4 regions of the Janthinobacterium sp. 17J80-10 genome follow, and region 1 is predicted to be linked to each of the others. Evidence: predicted binding sites of a transcription regulator. Region 1 holds the regulator's gene; each other region holds the start of a gene.
The links. The regulator sigma-54, encoded in region 1, starts transcription at its own class of promoters, with help from an activator protein. The targets are predictions, from matches to a motif close to TGGCANGNAANCTGCTTT.
Positions count from the first base shown of each region.

Region 2: the regulator sigma-54 is predicted to act here: its motif matches at 3,660-3,677, upstream of EKL02_RS07325 (ammonium transporter).
Region 3: the regulator sigma-54 is predicted to act here: its motif matches at 1,462-1,479, upstream of nirB (nitrite reductase large subunit NirB).
Region 4: the regulator sigma-54 is predicted to act here: its motif matches at 4,052-4,069, upstream of adh (aldehyde dehydrogenase).

Region 1 is NZ_CP035311.1:3,954,609-3,960,162, forward strand. Features, by position in the region: gene EKL02_RS17700 (KpsF/GutQ family sugar-phosphate isomerase) at 1-738, shown strand, start outside; gene EKL02_RS17705 (HAD family hydrolase) at 738-1,265, shown strand; gene lptC (LPS export ABC transporter periplasmic protein LptC) at 1,262-1,861, shown strand; gene lptA (lipopolysaccharide transport periplasmic protein LptA) at 1,900-2,448, shown strand; gene lptB (LPS export ABC transporter ATP-binding protein) at 2,465-3,205, shown strand; gene EKL02_RS17725 (RNA polymerase factor sigma-54) at 3,221-4,696, shown strand; gene raiA (ribosome-associated translation inhibitor RaiA) at 4,799-5,155, shown strand; gene EKL02_RS17735 (enoyl-CoA hydratase/isomerase family protein) at 5,223-5,554, shown strand, end outside.
Region 2 is NZ_CP035311.1:1,618,881-1,624,434, forward strand. Features, by position in the region: gene EKL02_RS07305 (CysB family HTH-type transcriptional regulator) at 1-839, shown strand, start outside; gene EKL02_RS07310 (quinone-dependent dihydroorotate dehydrogenase) at 853-1,899, opposite strand; gene EKL02_RS07315 (arginyltransferase) at 2,020-2,742, opposite strand; gene aat (leucyl/phenylalanyl-tRNA--protein transferase) at 2,821-3,543, opposite strand; gene EKL02_RS07325 (ammonium transporter) at 3,726-4,928, shown strand; gene EKL02_RS07330 (NUDIX hydrolase) at 4,925-5,494, opposite strand.
Region 3 is NZ_CP035311.1:2,816,465-2,822,018, reverse strand. Features, by position in the region: gene nirB (nitrite reductase large subunit NirB) at 1-1,391, opposite strand, end outside; gene EKL02_RS12615 (hypothetical protein) at 1,690-2,589, opposite strand; gene EKL02_RS12610 (3-deoxy-7-phosphoheptulonate synthase) at 2,714-3,769, opposite strand; gene EKL02_RS12605 (cold-shock protein) at 4,011-4,220, shown strand; gene EKL02_RS12600 (hypothetical protein) at 4,325-4,534, opposite strand; gene EKL02_RS12595 (hypothetical protein) at 4,605-4,883, opposite strand; gene EKL02_RS12590 (hypothetical protein) at 5,201-5,554, shown strand, end outside.
Region 4 is NZ_CP035311.1:2,896,006-2,901,559, forward strand. Features, by position in the region: gene acs (acetate--CoA ligase) at 1-1,640, opposite strand, end outside; gene EKL02_RS12990 (DUF779 domain-containing protein) at 1,747-2,139, opposite strand; gene adh (aldehyde dehydrogenase) at 2,267-3,787, opposite strand; gene EKL02_RS13000 (transporter substrate-binding domain-containing protein) at 4,148-4,978, opposite strand; gene pedF (cytochrome c-550 PedF) at 5,055-5,528, opposite strand.

The sequences.
Region 1 (5,554 bases):
GAAGCCGCGCATGGCGACCTTGGCATGGTCACCGCGCAAGACGCCTTCGTCGCCATTTCCAATTCCGGCGAAACCGCCGAATTGCTCGACATCGTGCCCCTGATCAAGCGCATGGGCGCAAAAATGGTCGCCATGACCGGCAAGCCCGGCTCGACCCTGGCGCAACTGGCCAATGTGCACTTGAATGTCGCAGTGGACAAGGAAGCCTGCCCGCTGAACCTGGCGCCAACCGCCAGCACCACCGCCACCCTCGCCCTGGGCGACGCCTTGGCCGTGGCGCTGCTGGATGCGCGCGGCTTCCGCGAAGAGGATTTCGCCCGCTCGCATCCCGGCGGCGCGCTCGGCCGCCGACTTTTGACCCATGTGCGCGACGTCATGCGTAGCGGTGCTGCGGTTCCCGCCGTGACCGGAGGACTGTCGCTGTCGGCCGCACTGATGGAAATCAGCCAGAAAGGCATGGCCATGACCGCCGTCGTCGATGATGCCTTCCGCCCGATCGGCGTCTTCACCGACGGCGACTTGCGCCGCATGCTCGAACACACACAGGATTTCAGCAAGCTGAAAATCGCCGACGTCATGCATGCCAATCCGCGCACGATCGGCCCTGACCAGCTGGCGGCGGATGCCGCCCAGATCATGGAGCAGTTCCTGATCAACCAGTTGCTGGTCACCGACACCGATGGCAAGCTGGTCGGCGCGCTCCACATCCACGACCTGACACGAGCCAAGGTAATCTGATGGAACACCAGGCAAGCGCGCGCGCAGCACGAATCAGGCTGATGATTTTCGATGTCGACGGCATCCTCACCGACGGCAGCCTGCACTATGGCCCGGAAGGCGAAGTCATCAAGACGTTCAACGTCCTGGACGGCCATGGCATCAAGCTGCTGCAGCAATCCGGCGTGGCCACTGCCATCATCAGTGCGCGCCAGTCAGCGCTGGTGGTACGCCGGGCCAGTGATCTCGGCATCACCCATGTATTCCAGGGCGTGCACGACAAGCGCGCCGCCTTCGAGCAATTGCTCGACAAGACAGGCATTGCGCCAGAAGCTTGCGGCTTTGTCGGCGATGACGTGATCGACTTGCCGATCCTGTTGCGCGTCGGTTTTGCCGCCAGCGTGCCCAATGCTCATCCCGAAGTGAAAAGCCGCGTGCATTTCATTACCAAGGCGGCCGGTGGCGACGGCGCTGCGCGCGAACTGTGCGATTTCATTTTGCATGCCCAAGGCAATTACGAAGCGGCGCTCGCGCCCTACCTGGCATGAAAGACCGGCGCGCCGCGGCCAACCGCTTCCAGCTTGGGCTGGTGCTGGCGCTCGCCGCATTGCTGGCGCTCGGCAGTTTCTGGCTGCTCGACGTCATGCGGCGCGGCATTGAAGACAGTCTGCCTGCGGTGCAGCGCACCGAACCCGACTATTACGTCGAGCGCTTTAATTTTGTCAGGCTGGCGAAAACCGGCGAAGCCCGTTATCACATTGCCGGCGAACGCATGACGCATAACCCGCAGGACGATTCCTATGAAATTGCCCGTCCGGTCATGAAAGCCCTGAGCGCAAAACGTCCGACGACCACGATCGTGGCCGAACGGGCACTGGCCAACAGTGACATGAGCCAGGTGCGCCTGTTTAACAACGTGAAAATGGAACGCCCCGCATCAACAAGCTCGCGGCATTTGCGCCTGATCTCGGAATATATGCTCGTACTGCCGGATGACGACACCATGAAAACCGACCGCCCAGTGGAACTTGTTTCCGGCACCACCGTTTTGTACGGTACCGGCATGTTTGCCAACCACGCGACGGGAGAATTTAGCCTGGCAAGCAAGGTTCGTGGCACCTTGCAACCCCGAATGACACAATGAAGCAAGTCATTTCCAATGCATCACTGGATTTCTTTCCCATGAAACGATTTTTCTTCTTATCGCTGTTTGCGCTCAATATGCTGGCGACCGGCATTGCCTATGCTGAAAAAGCCGATGCTGACAAACCCACCAATGTCGAAGCCAACCAGATGGCTTACGATGATGTCCGCCAGGTCAATACCTTTACCGGCGACGTCGTCCTGACCCGCGGCACGCTCATCATGAAAGCGCACAAGATGGTGGTAACGCAGGATCCTGCGGGATACCAGTTTGCCACCCTGCACGCAGGCCAGGGCAAACCGGCCAGCTTCCGGCAAAAGCGCGACGGTGGCGCGAACCTGTGGATTGAGGGTGAAGCAGAACGCATTGAATACGACAACAAGGCCGATGTCGCAAAACTGTTTTCCAAGGCCAAAATGCGCCGCCTCGAAGGCACCAAGGTCACCGACGAGGTCGAGGGCGAATTCATTTCTTATGATAATCGCACGGAATTTTTCGCTGTCAACAACACCTCCTCCGATAGCAGCAAACCCGGCGCCGGACGTGTCAAGGCGGTCATTCAACCGCGCAACGAAGCCAAGAAATGAACCAGGAATGATCAGCATGAGCAGCAAACTTCTTGCCCGCGGATTACAGAAAAGCTATGGCGCGCGCCAGGTATTGCGCGACGTTTCTCTGGAAGTGGGCAGCGGCGAAGTGGTCGGCTTGCTTGGCCCTAATGGTGCCGGCAAGACCACCGCTTTTTACATGATCGTCGGCCTGGTGCCGTCGGATGCGGGCGATATCGAGCTCAACGAGGTGAGCATTTCCCGCTTGCCGATTCACCGGCGTGCCAACCTCGGCCTGTCCTACCTACCCCAGGAAGCCTCGGTTTTTCGCAAGTTGACGGTGGCGGAAAATATCCGTGCCGTGCTGGAACTGCAGCGCGATGATGGCAAGCCATTGTCGAAAGCGGTTATCGAAGAAAAGCTCGACCTGTTGCTGGCAGAGCTGCAGATTGAAAAGCTGCGCGACAGCCAGGCCCTGTCGCTTTCCGGCGGCGAGCGCCGTCGCGTAGAAATCGCCCGGGCACTCGCAACCAGCCCGCGCTTCGTGTTGCTGGACGAACCCTTTGCCGGTGTCGACCCGATTGCCGTGATCGAAATCCAGCGCATCGTGCGCTTTCTCAAGGAACGCGGGATTGGCGTGCTGATCACCGACCATAATGTGCGTGAAACGCTGGGCATTTGTGATCGCGCCTATATCATTAACCAGGGTGTCGTGCTGGCCAGTGGCCGCCCGGATGACATCATCGCCAACGAGTCGGTGCGCCGGGTCTATCTTGGCGAACATTTCAGGATGTAAGCAAGCGGCATCGCCATGAAACAGTCACTTCAGCTACGCGTATCGCAGCATCTGGCATTGACGCCGCAGTTGCAGCAGTCGATCCGGCTGCTGCAATTGTCGACGCTGGAATTGCAGCAGGAACTGGAACATATCCTGGCTGACAATCCCATGCTCGAGCGCGTTGACGATCCGCTCGACCATTCGGTGCGCCTGCTTGCCGATGGCGCCATCAACCAGACCAGCAGCCCGGCGGAAAAGTCCGCCGCCGAAGATGCGCCGGCGGCCGATGGCGAAACTGCCTATGAAGGCGCAGAAGGCGGCGAGGCGGCGGATGGCGGCAATGGCGAGGCCGACTGGAGTTTCGACGATGTCGCCCGCACCGGCAAGAACCCTGAAGACGACGACTCACGTCCGCAACTGGAAGCGCACCACATCACGTTGCGCGAACACCTGCTGGAACAGATGCGCCTGACCAGCCATGAGACGCGTGATCGCGCCCTGATGGAATTGATCATCGACGCCATTGACAACAATGGCTACCTGGAAGAGCCGCTCGAGGAAATTCATGCGCGCTTGCCTGCCGAGCTGGAAATCGATCCGGAAGAATTGGCCATCGCCCTGAAACTGGTGCAAAGTTTCGAGCCGGCCGGCGTCGGCGCGCGCGACGCCGGTGAATGCCTCGCACTGCAAATCCGGCGCATGCCGAAAGTGCCGATGGTGACACGACGCATGGCGCTGACCATCGTCGAAAAGCACCTCGGCCTGTTTGCGCAGCGCGACTTCAACAAGCTCAAGAAACTGCTCGATTGCGATGACGAGGATTTGCGCGAAGCACAGTGCATCATCCGCCAGTGCAACCCCCATCCCGGGGCTGTCTTTGCCAGCGATGCCGCCGACTATGTCGTGCCGGACGTAATCGTCAAGCGCGGCAAGAACGGCTGGCAAGTCATGCTCAATCATGATGTGATGCCCCGGCTTCGCGTGAATGCCTTGTACGCGAATATCCTCAAGCAAAACAAGGGTGAGGGCTCACTCACTTCGCAATTGCAGGAAGCAAAATGGCTCATCAAGAACATGCGCCAGCGCTTCGACACGATCCTGCGGGTTTCTCAAGCCATTGTGGAGCGACAACGCAATTTCTTTTCGCATGGCGCCGTCGCCATGCGCCCTCTTGTCTTGCGCGAAATAGCTGATACACTAGGTTTACACGAGAGTACTATTTCTCGTGTAACAACGCAGAAGTACATGCTGACGCCGCATGGCATGTTTGAGCTGAAGTATTTCTTCGGCAGCCATGTCGCCACAGAAGCCGGCGGCGAAGCTTCATCAACGGCGATACGGGCGTTGATCAAACAATTGATAGGAGCTGAAGACCCCAAGAACCCCCTCTCTGACAGCAAGATTGCAGAAATGCTGGGGGAGCAAGGCATGGTCGTTGCCCGGCGCACTGTGGCCAAGTACCGCGAAGCCTTGAAAATCCCGCCAGTCAACCTGCGCAAGTCCTTGTAGTAGTCCTTGCAGTATTTGTTGTATTCGTTGCTGTGTTCAGGCGACACGCACTTGCCTTTGTCGACCGTGAACCGCCAGTGACCTTATTTTAAGGAGCGCTGTATGAATCTGACCATCAGTGGACATCATCTCGAACTGACCCCTCCTATCAGGGAATATGTGCATGCCAAGCTGGAGCGCATCAGGCGCCACTTCGACCATGTCATTGATGCTGCGGTCATCCTCACCGTGGACAAACTTGCAGAGAAAGACAAGCGCCAGCGGGCTGAAATCACCTTGCGCATGCGGGGCAAGGATGTCCATGTGGAATCCATCGCGCATGACCTTTATGCCGCAATCGATGGGCTGGTCGACAAACTCGACCGTCAGGTCCTCAAGTACAAGGCCATCCTCCAGGATCACCAGCACCAGGCCATCAAGCACTTGCCGGAATCCATGACGGCCGCACCGGAAGAATAAAACCGGCGCAATCAACTTCTGCAAATGTAACCAGGGGCGCGCCAAGCGCCCTTTTTATTACCCGATCATGAACGACCATATCCTGACCCGCATCCAGCATCGCACTGGCATGCTCACCCTGAACCGCCCGCAGGCACTGAACTCGCTGTCACTGGAAATGGTGCGCGCCATGACGCGCGCGCTGCTGGACTGGCGCGATGACGATGCAATCAAGGCGGTGTTCATCCACAGCAATAGTGAAAAAGCCTTTTGCGCCGGCGGCGATATCCGTTTTTTTTACCAGTCCGGGCAAGCCACGCCACAGCAAGGCAGCGCCCTGATAGAGGATTTTTTTACCGAGGAATATGCGCTTAACCGGCTGATCCATCACTACCCCAAGCCCTACATCGTGCTCATGGA
Region 2 (5,554 bases), 1.7 Mb from region 1:
CTGGCGTCAGCCGCCAGATCCGCGAGCTGGAAGAGGAACTTGGCGTGGACATTTTCGAGCGCAACGGCAAGCGGCTGACTGGCCTGACCGAGCCAGGCAAGGGGATCCTGCATATCATCGAACGCCTGTTGCTGGAAGCGGAAAACCTGCAGCAGGCAGGGCTGGAATATTCCGGCAAGACCAGCGGCACCCTGGCTGTTGCCGCTACCCATACACAGGCGCGCTATGCACTGCCGAAAGTGGTGCAGGGTTTTCGCGCGGCGTTTCCGGATGTGCGCATCGCCTTGCAGCAAAGCTCTCCCGAGCATATTGCGCAGTGGGTCATCTCAGGCAAGGCCGATGTGGGCATCGCGACCGAAGGCCTGAGCCAGTTCGAGGAACTGGTGTCCTTCCCGTGCTATCGATGGAACCACGTGGTGGTGGTGCCGGAAGGCCATCCGCTGCTTGCCGAGGATAAGCTGAGCCTGCAGGCGCTGGCCGCCTGGCCGCTGATCACCTATGACGTCGGCTTTACGGGCCGGGGTCATATCGACGACGCGTTCCGCCAGGCCGGCATTGCTCCCGACATCGTGCTGACCGCCATGGATTCGGATGTGATCCAGCAATATGTTTCACTCGGCCTTGGTGTCGGCATCGTCGCGTCAATGGCCGTCGAGCAGGGGTGCGGTGCCGGCTTGCGCCATGTTGAAGCCGATCATTTGTTCGCTGCCAACGTGACCCGGCTGGCCGTACGCCGGGGGGCTTACCTGCGGTCCTATACGTACGATTTCATCCAGCAGTTCGCGCCGCAGCTGACGCGCGAGGAAATCAAGACCGCGCTGCAAGGCGGCGGCGAATAGTCTTCAACGCCTGCTAGCGGCCGGCGCCACGCAACGCCGCCGCGCATTCGCGCACCAGCGCCGGTCCGCGGTAGATCAGGCCGGAATACAGTTGCACCAGCGACGCACCGGCGGCGATCTTGGCGCGCGCGTCTTCCCCTCCGAGAATGCCGCCGACGCCAATGATCGGCAGGGCGTCGCCGAGTTCGGCTTTCAAGCCGCGGATGACCGCATTGGAAAGTTCCCGCACCGGTGCGCCTGAGAGGCCGCCGGTTTCCTGCGCATGCGCGAGTCCCTGCACGGCGTCACGCGTAATGGTCGTGTTGGTGGCGATGACTGCATCGATCTTGTGGCGCAACAGCGCCGCGGCGATTTCCTTGACCTGCTCCGCATCGATGTCCGGTGCAATTTTCAATGCTACCGGCACATAGCGCTTGTGCTGATCGGCCAGGCGCAACTGCGCCGTTTTCAGTTGCGACAGCAGCGCGTCCAGTTCCGAGGCGCCCTGCAACTGGCGCAGGTTCTTGGTATTGGGCGAGGAAATGTTGACGGTCACATAGCTGGCGTAGGGATACACCTTCTCCAGGCACTGCAGGTAGTCATCCACGGCGCGCTCGATCGGCGTATCGGCATTCTTGCCGATATTCAGGCCGATGATCCCGGCGCGGTTCTGGTAAAAACGCGATGCCTGGACATTCGCGACGAACGCATCGACGCCGCCATTGTTGAATCCCATGCGATTGATGATCGCCTGCGCCTGCGGCAGGCGGAACATGCGCGGCTTAGGATTGCCGGGCTGCGCGCGCGGGGTGACCGTGCCGATTTCGATGAAGCCGAAGCCCAGCGCGGCCAGCGCATCGATATACGCGCCATCCTTGTCCAGTCCGGCAGCCAGGCCAACCGGGTTGGCAAACGTCAGTCCCATTACCTGGCGTTCGTCGCGCGCCGGCTTCTGCAGCAGGCGGGTCAGGCCGAGCGCCTCGGCTTTCTTGAGCGAATTCAGGGTCAGGTGGTGGGCCGATTCGGCATCGAGGGAGAACAGGCAGGGGCGGGCGAGCGAATACAGGAGTTTGTCAGACACGGGCAATCCAGCGCAAAAGTAAGGGGCGGTCGGGGACGGGGGCGCCGGATGGCGGCCGAAATAACCCGCTATTTTAACGCGCCATGGACGCGCCGGGACGCCCGCATCTGCCGGCGCCTGTCACAGCGGTTCCCAGCGGCCCTGGCGCAGCGCCTCCAGCGGCTGGAAGTTCACCTTGTAGGCCATTTTCCGGCTGTCCTGGATCCAGTAGCCCAGATAGATGTAGTGCATGCCGAGTCGCTGCGTCTGCTCGATCTGCCACAGGATGTTATAGGTGCCCAGGCTGGCGCCTTTGACGTCCGGATCGTAGAAGGTATAGACCGATGACAGGCCGTCGTCGAGCACGTCGATGATGCTGACCATGCGCAGGATGCCGCCAGGTTCGCGAAATTCGACCAGGCGCGTGTTGACTTTGCTTTGCAGCAGAAATTGCGCGTACTGGTCACGGCTGTCCTGGTCCATGCCGCCACCGGCATGGCGCACCGACTGGTAGCGCAGGTACAGGTCGTAATGGTCGCGCATGTAGGTCAGGCTGGTGACCTGGGCGATCAGGTTGCCGTGGCGTTGCCAGGCGCGGCGCTGGCTGCGGTTGGGCACGAAGTCGGTCGCCAGCACGCGAACGGGCGTACAAGCCTGGCAGCCATCGCAGTGTGGTCGGTAAGTAAAAATGCCACTGCGGCGAAAACCGTTCTGCACCAGTTCCGAATAGATATCGGCATTGATCAGATGCGACGGCGTGGCGACCTGCGAGCGTGCCTGCTTTTCTTCCAGGTAGCTGCAAGGGTAAGGGGCAGTCGCATAAAACTGCAATGTGGAAAACGGCAGATCCTTTAGATGCGTCATGAGCGTTTGATAACCAGCGGGTTGACGGCAGATGTATCGATAATTTACACCGATTGCGTCCAGGATTTCACACGCAGCTCAAAATAATGGCAAGGGTTTCCAGTTCGTGATGTCGGGTTGCATTACCGCCTGCCGCAAATGGCCGAGGAATCGCTCCCGCGGAATCGGCGCCGCCCCCAGCGATGCCAGGTGCCGGGTCTCTTGCTGGCAGTCGATCATGGCGACGCCATTGGCGTTCAGGAAGTGCGCCAGGTAAGCCAGGGCAATCTTGGACGCATCGCTGACATGGGCAAACATCGATTCGCCATAGAACATGTGGCCAATGCAGACGCCATAGGCGCCGCCGACCAGCCTGCCGTCCAGCCAGGCTTCGGCGCTATGGGCATATCCCCGCTGATGCAGTGCGCCATAGCCGGCCATGATTTCCTCGGAAATCCAGGTGCCGGGGCCGTCGGCGCGCGGCCCCGCGCAGGCGCGCATGACCGCTTCAAAGGCGCTGTCGAAACGGATATCCCAGGCCCCGCCCGTGGTACGGCTGCGCTCGACTTTTTTCAGGGTTTTGCGCAGGCTGGCCGAGATGCGCAAGTTGGCCGTCATCAAGACCATGCGGGGATCGGTACTCCACCAAAGTATGGGCTGGCCCTCGGAAAACCAAGGGAATATTCCATGCCGGTAGGCAAGCAGCAAGCGCTCCGGCGACAGGTCGGCACCTGCTGCCAGCAAGCCGCCGGCGCCGTCTTCTTCAGTCAGGGCCTGCGAGACATCGGGGAAAGGATCAGCCAGTTCCAGCCAGGGAATCATTGTCATGCGCTAATTTGCATCACGAGCCTGCACTAAGACGGTGCGGAGAATGGGCTTCGATAGTTTTGGGAAAAAATTTCTCATAAAAAACAATGACTTGAAAATTTGCACCAAAAAGGAATAGATCTTGCTTTAAAGATGCACATTTTTATGACTTTGCACATTTATTGGGAGAATTTTTGATGGATGGTATTAAAAATGGTGCAGATGCCTTGTTTGTCTTGCTCGGTGCCATCATGATTTTGGCGATGCATGCAGGTTTTGCCTTCCTTGAGCTTGGTACTGTACGCAAAAAAAACCAGGTAAATGCGCTGGTTAAAATCTTAGTCGATTTTGCCGTTTCTACCATCGCCTATTTTTTTGTCGGCTACAGCGTTGCTTACGGGATCCATTTCTTTTCTGGCGCAGAAATCCTGGCGCAGAAAAATGGTTTTGAACTGGTTAAATTCTTTTTCTTGCTGACGTTTGCTGCTGCGATACCGGCCATTATTTCTGGCGGCATCGCCGAGCGCGCCAAGTTTTATCCCCAGCTGGCGGCGACTGCCCTGTTGGTCGGCCTGGTCTATCCCTTCTTTGAAGGGATCGTCTGGAACCAGCATTTTGGCGTGCAATCCTGGCTGAAGGCGATGTTTTCCCATGAATTCCATGATTTTGCGGGTTCGGTGGTGGTGCATGCCGTGGGCGGCTGGGTCGCCTTGCCAGCCGTGCTGCTGCTGGGTGCCCGGCGTGGGCGATACAACAAGGAAGGCGGCGTTACCGCTCACCCGCCGTCCAGTATTCCTTTTCTCGCCCTCGGTGCGTGGATCCTGACGGTGGGCTGGTTCGGTTTCAATGTCATGAGTGCCCAGACCCTCGAAAAAATGAATGGTTTGGTGGCGATTAATTCGTTAATGGCGATGACGGGCGGCACGCTGGTCGCCTTGCTCATGGGGCGCAATGACCCCGGCTTTGTGTACAACGGCCCGCTCGCCGGACTGGTGGCAGTGTGTGCCGGCTCGGACCTGATGCATCCCCTGGGTGCCCTGGTGACCGGCAGCGTGGCCGGCGCGATTTTTGTCCAGATGTTCACCCTGACGCAAAACAAGTGGAAAATTGACGATGTGCTGGGTGTCTGGCCCTTGCATGGCTTGTGCGGCGCCTGGGGCGGCCTGGCGGCGGGGATTTTCGGCCTGAAGGCGCTTGGCGGCGCGGGCGGCGTTGCTTTCATGTCGCAACTGGCTGGCACCCTCCTTGGCGTGGCGATCGCGCTGGCGGGAGGCTTTGCAGTGTATGGCGCACTGAAGATGTTCGTCGGCTTGCGCCTGGACCCTGAGCAGGAATTCGAGGGGGCCGACTTGTCGATTCACAAGATCAGCGCCACCGCCGAGCGCGACGTTCTGGGCTAACGACGCACTTCCGGCTTGCGAATGTCTTCTGTATGAAAGCCAAAGCCGTTGCCATCGCGGCTTTGCGCGAGGTCCGCAAAAAACAGTTGCAAGGTGCGGCTTACGGTAGAAAAGGCCAGGTCTTCCCAGGGGATCTCGCCTTCGGTAAACAGCCGTACTTCCAGGCTTTCGGTGCCGGGAGAAAAATCGAGATCCAGCAGGCGCGCCCGGTAAAACATGTGCACCTGATGCACGTGCGGCACATTCATCATCGAGAACAGGGGTTGCAGGGCGATGCGTGCGCCGGCTTCTTCGTCGGTCTCGCGGATCGCCGCTTCTGCCGTCGTTTCGCAGTTTTCCATGAAGCCGGCCGGCAAGGTCCAGTAACCGTAACGCGGTTCGATTGCCCGCTTGCACAATAGCACGCGGGTCGTGCCGTCGTCTTCCCAGATCGGGATCGAGCCGATGACCATTTTGGGATTCTGGTAATGAATGGTGCCGCATTGCTGGCAGACATGACGCAAGCGATTGTCATCTGGCGGAACCTGGAGCGCAACGGGATGCGCGCATTCTGAACAGAATTTCATACGGGATCAAATGAGCATCAAGGGAGCGGTGCGCAGCCAGCCATCGGCCGCATCTGCCAA
Region 3 (5,554 bases), 1.1 Mb from region 1:
ACCTGGGTCACCAGCGGTACGCAGCCGCCGCAGGCGGTCCCTGCCTTGGTGCAGGCCTTGAGGTCGCCGATGGTGGTCACGCCGTTACCAACGGCTTCGCACAACTGGCCCTTCGAGACGTTGTTGCACGAGCAGATTTGCGCGGTTGCCGGCAGTGCGTCGACGCCCAGTCCGGGCTTTGCCTTGCCATCGCTTTGCGGCAGGATCAGGAATTCCGGATCTTTCGGCAGCTCGATCCGGTTCAGCATCATTTGCAGCAGGGTGCCATATTCGTTCGCGTCGCCGATCAGGACGGCGCCCAGAAGTTGCGTGCCGCACTCGGATACGACGATCTTCTTGTACACCTGCTTGCGCTCGTCGGTGAACTGGTAGGCGCGGCTGCCGGCCGTAGTGCCCATGGCGTCGCCAATGCTCGCAACATCGACGCCCATCAGCTTGAGCTTGGTGCTCATGTCGGCGCCGGCAAACTCGGCTGCTTCGCCGGCCAGGTGCTTGGCGGTGATGCGTGCCATGTCGTATCCGGGGGCGACCAGGCCGAAGATCTGGCCGCTCCAGAGCGCGCATTCGCCGATGGCATAAATGTCAGGGTCCGAGGTCAGGCAATTGTTGTCGATGACAATGCCGCCGCGCTGACCGACGTCGAGGCCACTCTGGCGCGCGAGTTCATCGCGCGGACGAATGCCGGCGGAGAATACGATCATGTCGGTGTCGAGGTGGGTGCCGTCGGCGAACACCATGCAGTGGCGCGCCGTTTCGCCATCCACGATCTCGAGCGTGTTTTTCTGCGTATGGACGCTGACGCCCAGCTCCTCGATCTTCTTGCGCAGCATGCGGCCGCCGGCGTCGTCCACCTGCACGGCCATCAGGCGCGGCGCGAATTCCACCACATGGGTTTGCAGGTTCATGTCGCGCAGCGCCTTGGCGCATTCCAGCCCCAGCAGGCCACCGCCGATGACAACCCCGCTCTTCGAGCGGCTGCCGCATTCCAGCATGGCTTCCAGGTCTTCGATGGTGCGGTAGACAAAGCAGTCCTTGCGTTCTTTGCCCGGCACGGGCGGCACGAAAGGATAGGAGCCAGTGGCGATGACCAGCTTGTCATAGCTGAGCACTTCGCCACTGTTGACGGTAACGGTCTTGTTGCTGCGATCAATCGAGACCGCACGGGTATTCAGATTGAGCAGCAGGTTGTCGCGGTCGAAGAACCCTGGCGACACCAGGGACAGATCGTCCGCCGATTTGCCCGCGAAGAATTCCGACAGATGCACGCGGTCATAGGCAGCGCGGGGCTCTTCGCACAATACGGTAACCTCCGCATCGCGAATGCCGGTGTCATTCAGGCTTTCGAGGAATTTGTGACCCACCATGCCGTGGCCAATAACGAGAATTTTCATAGGTATCTTGTGCGGTAATGTCAAAGGACGTTATCGGAGCTGCGTCGAGTTTTTTTGCTTTTGCAGAACTTTAGCAATCGGCATGCCAAGGGAAATGCCTGTTTGAGGGGCGTAATTACGCCTATTTCTGCATCAAAGTGGGCTTGTCTGCATTGCATTGAGGCGCTTTTGAAATGCGGCGCACCGGGAAAGTGCGTGGCTGGACGCTGTCCCGCTGGTGGTGCAGGCGGTTTTGCCTGTTTATTTTTTTGCACTATTCCGGCTTGCGCCAGTGCCCGGATTTAGTGCGTCCGGTTTGTTACCGGTGGCCGGTGGTGGCCCGCGCCAGGTCGGCTTGCTTTTCTTCGAGATATTCGTTTAGATCCAATTCGTGCAGTTGCGCCGGATAGCGCTCGGTGAGTGCGAACCACTTGCGCAGCCGCCCTGCCATTTTTTCCTGCGGCGATCCTGCATTGATGCTGTTGTAGGCGAGCAGTGCGAGATAGTAGCGCATGACATTGCGCTCCAGCGATCCACGCTCGCCCCTGACGTAGAGTGGTTTGCCGTCGGGCTGCTTTCCCACCACGGTGAAGCCGATCTTGGCGCGTCCAGCCGTCGACAGGTACAGGTTCATCGCAAGTTTTGCCATGGTGCCGTAGCTATAGGCATAGCCCAGATGGATGAAGGTGTGACTGCCGCTGATCGGCATTGCTTCAAAGACGATGCGGTAGTCCCGGGTTGATAAAGGTCCTTCCGCGGCACTCAGCGTTGCCCTGAAGTAGCTCGCTTCGGCAGACTCGATGCGCAGCGCATAAGTGATGTCATATACCTGGCCGGATACGCGTGCGCGCTTTGGCCCGACCGACAGGACCAGTGTTTCGCGATTGCCGGCGCTCTCAGGCTCGCATCGGCGCACGTTCAAATGCAGGAAAAGCAATTCGCAGAGTCTGGCGGCGGATTTGAATGTCGCAGCGACCGCATCGATCGGATACGCCATTTCGGCATAGACATCGCCCTCGACCCGGCTCTGACCCTCGCGCGAGCTCAGATGCAGGGGTTCGCCGAAAATATTGTCGCGCAGTTGCGGCTGCAATTCGATGTGTTTGGCCTGGAGCGCCGCAGCGGCGCTTGCCGGCGGTTCAAGCGCGTGGCTGGGGACAAGCAGGCAGGGCAGGGCCAGGAGGCCTGCTGCCCATGCCCTGATGATGCGCCGGTGCATGTTGCCACGCCGTTGGCGCCACGTATGCCCCATGTATGCCGTCATAGAGCATCAATTTAACTGCCTCAAGGCCCAAGGAGTTGAGGCGCATCAGTTGTCAACGCCCCCTGATGGCGGCGCCTGCCTATCGTTTGCCCTTGTCGCGCAGTGCTGCCGCCGCTTCCCGAACCGCATTCACGGTATCTTCCCAGCCGATACACGCATCCGTGACGGATTGGCCGTACACCAGCGCTGCAAGGTCGGCCTGGATTTTCTGCGCGCCCTCGACGATATTGGATTCGACCATCATGCCAACCAGGCTCTGGTTGCCCGCGCCGATTTGCGCCACGACGTCCTGCAGCACGCCCACCTGACGCTTGTGGTCCTTGTTTGAATTGCCGTGGCTGCAATCGACCACGATGGAGGAGGGCAGGCCGGCTTTTTGCAGCAGGAGTTCGGCTTGCGCGACCGCTTCGGCGCCGTAATTGGGCGCCTGGCCGCCACGCAGGATCAGGTGCCCGTGCGGATTGCCTGCGGTGCGGATCACCGAAGTCAGGCCCTCGGCATCGATGCCGAGGAAGGCATGCGGCGTGCGGGCTGATTGCATGGCATTGATGGCGACGGTCAGTCCGCCGTCGGTGCCGTTCTTCAGCCCGACCGGGGTCGACAGGCCGCTGGCCATTTCCCGGTGCGTCTGGGATTCCGTGGTGCGCGCGCCGATGGCATTCCAGCTGACAAGATCTCCCAGGTATTGCGGCATCAGCGGGTCCAGTGCCTCGGTGCCGATGGCCAGGCCCATTTCGCTGATGTCGCGCAGCAGCGTACGGGCGATCCGGATGCCCTTGACCATGTTGAAGGAGTCATCCCGGTCCGGATCGTTGATGAGGCCTTTCCAGCCGACCGTGGTGCGCGGCTTTTCGAAGTAGACCCGCATCACCAGCACCAGCACGTCGGCCACTTCATCTGCCAGCGGTTTGAGCCTGCGGGCATAATCGAGCGCCGCCTCCGGGTCATGAATGGAGCAGGGGCCGACCACAATGAAGCGCCTGGCATCCTTGCGTTCCAGGATGTCTTCCAGCGTTGCACGGCCGTTCAGCACCGTCGCCAGTGATTTTTTCGTGTGCGGAATCTCCTTCTGAATCAGGGAAGGCGGCGGCAGGTTTTCCTGGGCAAGGATGCGGGCGTTGATCAGTTGTGTCATGAAAATGTGTTTGAAAAATAGCGGTGGCGCCTATTCTAGCCGGTTGTGCAAGAAAAAAATAAAGCTAGGTAAATGTGGGCCCGTGCTGTATATTGACCTCTGCACGTACATCAAGCCGTTTTCTTGTTGGTCTCATTTCTGTCTCGCTCTTCCGCAGAGCTGCCTGTCTGAATCCCTCGGTTATATTTCTTGGTTTCCCGTGTGTCCCGGGCTAGTCCCTATTTTGTTTAAAGGAAATAACATGAGCACTCAAACTGGTATTGTCAAATGGTTCAACGATTCCAAAGGCTTCGGCTTCATCACCCCTGATGGCGGCGGTGCTGACCTGTTCGCCCACTTTCAGGACATTCAGTCCACCGGCTTCAAGAGCCTGGCTGAAAACCAGCGCGTGTCGTTTGATCGCGGCACTGGCCCAAAAGGCGAAAAAGCGACCAATATCCGTCCGCTGTAATCGTTTGCCAAGTTAAATTATCGGTGCTGCGCCGATAATGCGAGAAAGCCCGCTTTAGCGGGCTTTTGTTTTTCTTGCCTCACCTATTCGCCGCGACATCTCCGTCATCGTGGCGCATAGCCTGTGCTGACAGAATTGACCAGAACGCCATCGACATAGACAGCAACCGGGTCGCCCTGCGGTGACGTCAGCAAGTTGTCGACGCTTGCACGCTGGAACGGCAGTTTCATCCTGCCGCCGTGCACTGCCGCCATCGCTTCCTGCTCCAGTTCTTGGCTAAAAGATGACAGGTCCTTGATGATCAGGATTTTCATGGCATTTCTCCTTCATCGGCGCGGCAGACGGCGGGAGCCTTCGCGAGTCCCGCCGCCTTGTCCGCGATAATCAACCGAAGTTGATGGTGTTGTCGGCGGTCTGCTTTGGCTTCACGGTCGACGTGATGCCGGAGGCAAAGGCGACATTGTTGCCGTTGTTGACCAGGGTGTTTTGTTCCTGGCCGATGGATTGCTTGGCCTCGAACGAGAAGCTGTGCTGGGATGCATCGATGGATGTCATCGAGAATGCAGGCAACCAGCCTTTGTACATGCCGCCGGAAACGCCAGCCATGGCTTGGCGGTCGAGTTCGGTGGTGCGGGACAGGTCTTTGATGGTCAGTGCTTTCATGGTAAATCTCCTTAAGTGTCATCGGTTGGATTTTGCTGCTTGAGGCAATCTGTTGCGCTCACAGGGGATATTGCAGGGACCGTGCCAGGCCATGGAGAATGCGCCGATTATTTTTTAAGTCATTGAAACATAAGGAAAAAATCTTAAAATCTGCCGCGCTGGCTACGGCAGGGCGGATTGGCCATGACGCTTGGTGGCGGAGAAGTCCCAACACTTTTCAGGCGCATGTCGGTCGCATTGCAACAGGCGGGTTCGAATGATGTGTCTTGTTTTTCGGCATGGGTATAATCGAACGACGCAAACCTGTCCTGATGAGCATGAATTTTCGCCTGTGCGTTTTTTTTAGCGTGTTGATGTTGGCTGCCTTGCCGGCGCAAGCTGCCAAACCGCTGTCCGTGATACATCCGGACCGCCCGTCCGCCATTGATGGGCGTTATGACTTCCAGATCAGGTTGCTGAAACTGGCGCTCGATAAATCGGGTGTGGCATATCACATGCGTCCCAGTAATATCAAAATGGAGCAGGGACGCAGCTTGCTGCAACTGGAAAAGGGCGCGGACATCGATGTCTTGTGGTCGATGACGTCGCGCGAGCGTGAACAGAAACTGCGGCCAATACGGATTCCGATCGACAAGGGATTGACGGGCTATCGCGTTTTCCTGATCAAGCGG
Region 4 (5,554 bases), 1.1 Mb from region 1:
GACTCGATTTCCATGGTCCCCATGCGGTGACCCGAGACATTCAGCACATCGTCGATGCGCCCGGTGATGGTGAAATACCCCGTGTCCTTGTTGCGGATCGCCCCGTCGCCCGCCAGGTACAGCTTGCCGGCAAACTCTTCCGGGAAATAACTCTTCTTGAAGCGTTCCGGGTCATTCCAGATCGTGCGGATCATCGAGGGCCAGGGCCGCTTGACCACCAGGATGCCGCCCTGGCCATTGGGCAGCTCATTGCCCGTCTCGTCGACGATGGCCGCCATGATCCCCGGCAAGGGCAGCGTGCAGGAACCCGGCACCATGGGTGTTGCCCCCGGCAAGGGCGAAATCATGTGGCCGCCAGTCTCGGTTTGCCAGAACGTGTCGACAATCGGGCATTGCTCGCGGCCGATGTGCTTGTAGTACCACATCCACGCTTCCGGGTTGATGGGCTCGCCCACCGAGCCCAGGATGCGCAGGGAAGACAAGTCGTACTTCGAGGGATGGATAGCGGCATCGGCATCGGCCGCCTTGATCAGCGAGCGGATGGCCGTGGGCGCGGTATAGAAAATGCTCACCTTGTGGCGCGCGATCATGTCCCAGAAACGCCCGGCGTTCGGGAAGGTCGGCACGCCTTCGAAGACCACTTGCGTGGCGCCCACGGCCAGGGGGCCATAGGTGATGTAGGTGTGGCCGGTGACCCAGCCGATGTCGGCGGTGCACCAGAAGATGTCGGCCGGCTTGATGTCGAAGGTCCATTTCATCGACAAGGCGGCCCACAGCAGGTAGCCGCCGGAAGAATGCTGCACGCCCTTGGGCTTGCCGGTGGAGCCCGAGGTATAGAGGATGAACAGCGGATGCTCGGCATCGACCCATTCCGGCTCGCACGCCTCGGCCTGGTCGGCCACCAGCTCGTGCAGCCATAGGTCGCGCCCGGCGTTGAACGCGATATTGCCGCCGGTGCGGCGATAGACGATGACATTTTTGATGGAGTCGCAACCGCCCAGGCCCAGCGCTTCATCGACGATGGCTTTCAGGGGCAGTTGCTTGCCGCCGCGCAGCTGCTCGTCGGCGGTGATCACGGCCACTGCGCCGGCATCGATGATGCGTTCCTGCAGGGACTTGGCGGAAAAGCCGCCGAACACCACCGAGTGGGTGGCGCCGATGCGCGCGCACGCCTGCATGGCGGCAATGCCTTCGACCGACATGGGCATGTAGATGACGACGCGGTCGCCCTTCCGGATGCCCAGCGACTTCAAGCCATTGGCAAGCTTGCAGACGCGCTGGTGCAATTCGCGGTACGTCACCCGGGTGACGTCGCCGCCATCGGCTTCGAAGATCACCGCGGTCTTGTCGGCATTGCCATTGGCCAGGTTGCGGTCGAGGCAATTGTACGAAACATTCAGTTCGCCATCGCCGAACCACTTGTAGAACGGCGCAGCCGATTCATCCAGGGTTTGCGTGAAAGGCTTGTGCCAGTCGAGGTTTTCGCGGGCGAGCCGGCCCCAGAAACCGGCATAGTCCTGCTCGGCCTCGGCGCACAGGGCGCGGTACGCGTCCATGCCGGATATCGCGGCATCTTTTACCAGCGCCGCCGGCGGGTTGAATACCCGGCTTTCCTGCTGCGCGTTGTCAATCTGGGGCATCGTCTTCTCCTGCACTACTTATGTTGTTATACGTAAAAATAAAAAACATGCTCGGCATCCACGTTCATCCCCCGGGCAAACCAGGATGAGCAGATTTTTCTTGCCGTCATCCGATCAGTATCAGATTCGCCGCTTCCGCCAGTTGCCGGTTTTCCTGATCGGTAAACAAGCGCGAGCGGGTCAAAAAGCGTTTGCCGGTGCCGTTATCGAGCGCAAACATGCCGCCATTGCCATCGACGACGTCAATGATGAGTTGTGTGTGCTTCCAGTATTCGAACTGGTCCGATCCAATGTAAAACTTGGCGCCGTCCAGGTCTCCGAGATAGACATCGGTCGTGCTGACATTGAATTCACCAACCGAATAGCATTGCGGCGCGCTGCCATCGCAGCATCCGCCCGATTGAAAGAACATCAATGGCCCGTGCATTTGCCGCAGCATGGAAATGAAATCGAGCGCAGCCTGCGTTGCAATTACGCGTGGAATGTGTGTGCTTGACATGATATTTTTGGCAACATGAACGAAATAAGTTATCCCGCCGCGCCGCAGCGGGCACCTCATGCGATTGAGTAGCAGCACGCCCTGCTTGTGACAAGGCGCGCCCTACCGTTTCACACCATTTCAGTGTTTAGAAAAAGCCCAGCGCCTTCGGGCTATAGCTGACCAGCAGATTCTTGGTTTGCTGATAGTGTTCCAGCATCATCTTGTGCGTCTCGCGGCCAATGCCTGATTGCTTGTAGCCGCCGAAGGCCGCATGCGCCGGATACAGGTGGTAGCAGTTGGTCCACACGCGCCCCGCCTGGATGGCGCGGCCAACGCGGAAGGCGCGCGAACCGTCACGGGTCCACAAGCCGGCGCCCAGGCCGTACAGCGTATCGTTGGCAATCGCCAGCGCCTCGGCTTCATCCTTGAAGGTGGTCACCGATACCACCGGCCCAAAGATCTCTTCCTGGAAGATGCGCATCTTGTTGTTGCCGGCAAAGACCGTCGGCTTGACGTAGTAGCCGCCGGCCAGGTCGCCCGCAAGCTTGTTCTGCTCGCCGCCGATCAGCACCTCGGCGCCTTCCTGGCGGCCGATGTCCATGTACGACAGGATCTTTTCCATCTGTTCATTGGAGGCCTGGGCGCCGATCATGGTGCTGCTGTCGAGCGGGTTGCCCTGCTTGATGGCGGCTACCCGCGCAATGGCGCGTTCCATGAATTTCTCGTAGATCGATTCCTGTACCAGCACGCGCGACGGGCAGGTGCAGACTTCACCCTGGTTCAGGGCAAACATCGCAAAGCCTTCCAGGCACTTGTCGAAGTAATCGTCATCGGCATCCATGATGTCGGCGAAGAAGATGTTGGGCGATTTGCCGCCCAGCTCCAGCGTCACCGGGATGATGTTTTGCGCGGCGTATTGCATGATCAGGCGGCCGGTGCCGGTTTCGCCCGTGAAGGCGATCTTGGCGATGCGCTTGCTGGTGGCCAGCGGCTTGCCCGCTTCCAGGCCAAAGCCGTTGACGATGTTGAGCACGCCCGGCGGCAGCAGGTCGCCGATCAGTTCGATCAGCACCAGGATCGAGGCCGGCGTTTGCTCGGCCGGTTTCAAGACCACGCAATTGCCGGCGGCCAGCGCAGGCGCCAGCTTCCACACCGCCATCAGGATGGGGAAATTCCAGGGAATGATCTGGCCGACCACGCCGAGGGGCTCGTGGAAGTGGTAGGCATAGGTTTCCGAATCGATCTGCGCCACGCTGCCTTCCTGGGCGCGGATGCAGCCGGCGAAGTAGCGGAAATGGTCGATCGCCAGCGGGATGTCGGCCGCCATGGTTTCGCGGATGGGCTTGCCATTGTCGATGGTCTCGGCGGTGGCGATCAATTCCAGGTTCGCTTCCATGCGGTCGGCCATCTTGTTGAGGATGTTGGCGCGCTCGGTGAGCGAAGTCTTGCCCCAGGCAGCGCGGGCAGCGTGGGCAGCGTCCAGCGCCAGTTCGATATCCTCGGCGGTGGAGCGGGCGATTTCGCAAAACGGCTGGCCGGTGATCGGCGTGATGTTCGGGAAGTACTCACCCTTGACCGGCGCCACGAATTTGCCGCCGATGTAATTGTCGTAGCGTTGCTTGAACGGGTTCTTGATCCCCAGCTTGCTGATGTCTGCCAAATTCATTTCTGCCTCCTAAGATTTATTGGAACTACACGTTGATTGGAACAGGTGCTGCTAACACCTTCCTCTTTCGCAATCGGCGTGCCAGCTTGCCAAATCCCTGCAAATCCCCCGCAAACCCGCGCCGCGCCGAGGTCTTGCCGACAGCGCCCGATTGTTGGCCGCAGCCGCGCAGCGTGCCGTTTTGTTTTTTTATGAACAACAGGATCGGCCAGGTGTACCAATTTGTAGCAACTGTCCACTACCCTGGTCATGCAAAGGTCGAGGGATGCCGCAATCACGCCAGCAATTGCATATAGAAAAAATGCAGGCCCGGCGACGCGCGTCGCACAGTGCCTGCATTTGCGGAAGGGAAGTGGAATGTCAGGGCCTGATCGCCGCCACGCCATGCTTCGAAAATATCTTTGCCAGTTCGCCGGACGCCGTCAGTTCATCGCTTGCGGCCTGCAGCAGCCTGGCCAGCTCGGCCTGGTCTTTTTTCACCGCCATGCCAACCACCCAGCCCTGCCGCGGCAAGCGCGGGAAGCTTACATCGTGGACTTGATAATTCGGGTCGCGCCCCACCGCCGATTCAATTTCCGAACGGTTGGCCAATACTGCGTCAAGGGCGCCGGCCTGGAGTTGCGCCAGTGCCTCGGCGGCAGTCGGATAGATCCGGACTTGCTCGCGGTACTTGCCGCCATCCTCGCCCAGCAGCACGACGGCCGAGATTGAAATCTTTTCGACGCCGATTTTTTTTCCGGCGAGCGACGCCAGGCCGTCGTAGCTGGGCACGGTCGCCACGCGGCGCACCAGCTGCACCGCGTCGCGGTAATACGGCGCAAAAATTTCCACCTTCGGATTTTCTGCAATCAGGTGCCGGTCCACCGGCACATGCAGCAGCACGTCGGCCGGACCGTAGCCAAGGTAATGCCCCTTCCACACCATGTTGCGCAAATCGTCGCCGAGATTTTCACCGGCCGGAAATGGCAGCAGCGCCAGCTTCAACCCCAGCTTCTTTGCCAGCGCCTCCGCCAGCTCGATATCGATGCCGCGGCCACCGGCCGAAAATGGCACCAGGTCGTCGTAGACCGCCACTTTCAAGGTACCCGACTGGCGGATTTTTTCCATGTCGGCATGAGCTGGCAGTGCCAGCGACCATGCCAGGAAAATGACCATCAACGCAGCCATGCTGCGAAAAAAGAACTTGGGCATGCTTGTCTCCAATGCGTTGGGCACCCGCCTGTGGCGGGCACATTGCTGAGACGGGGGATTTCCCCGCCTTGCAGGCTTACTTGGTTGCGCGACGCGTTTCCAGGTAGGCCTTCAGCGCCCACACCGCTTCCTGGCTCAACGTGCCCTCGAACGGCGGCATGTATACCGCGCCGTTGCGTACCTTGCCCTGACGGACCGAGCTGGCGAAATAGGCATCGTTCTCCTTGAAGCACGCCTGCTTTTTGGCCTCGTTTTTTTGTCCCATGCAGTCGCGGTCGAGCAAGCGCAGGTCGGGGGCGATCCCGCCGGAAATCGCCTCCAGCCCGTGGCAGCGCGCGCAGTTCTGGGTGTACGCCGAGGTGCCGATCCGGACTGCTTCGGTATTGCCCCGATAGGGATTTTCAGCGGCCCACTTGTCGCCCAGCTTCGGCAACGACTTGGTGTCGACTGCCTGCGGCGTGACGTCGCCATGCGCGGCGGCCGGCAGCGTTACCGCGCCCAGGGCGGCAAAGATGGAACTGATGGCGATGATGCGTTTTGCGAGATTCATGATGACTCCTCCTATTGGTTTTGAAA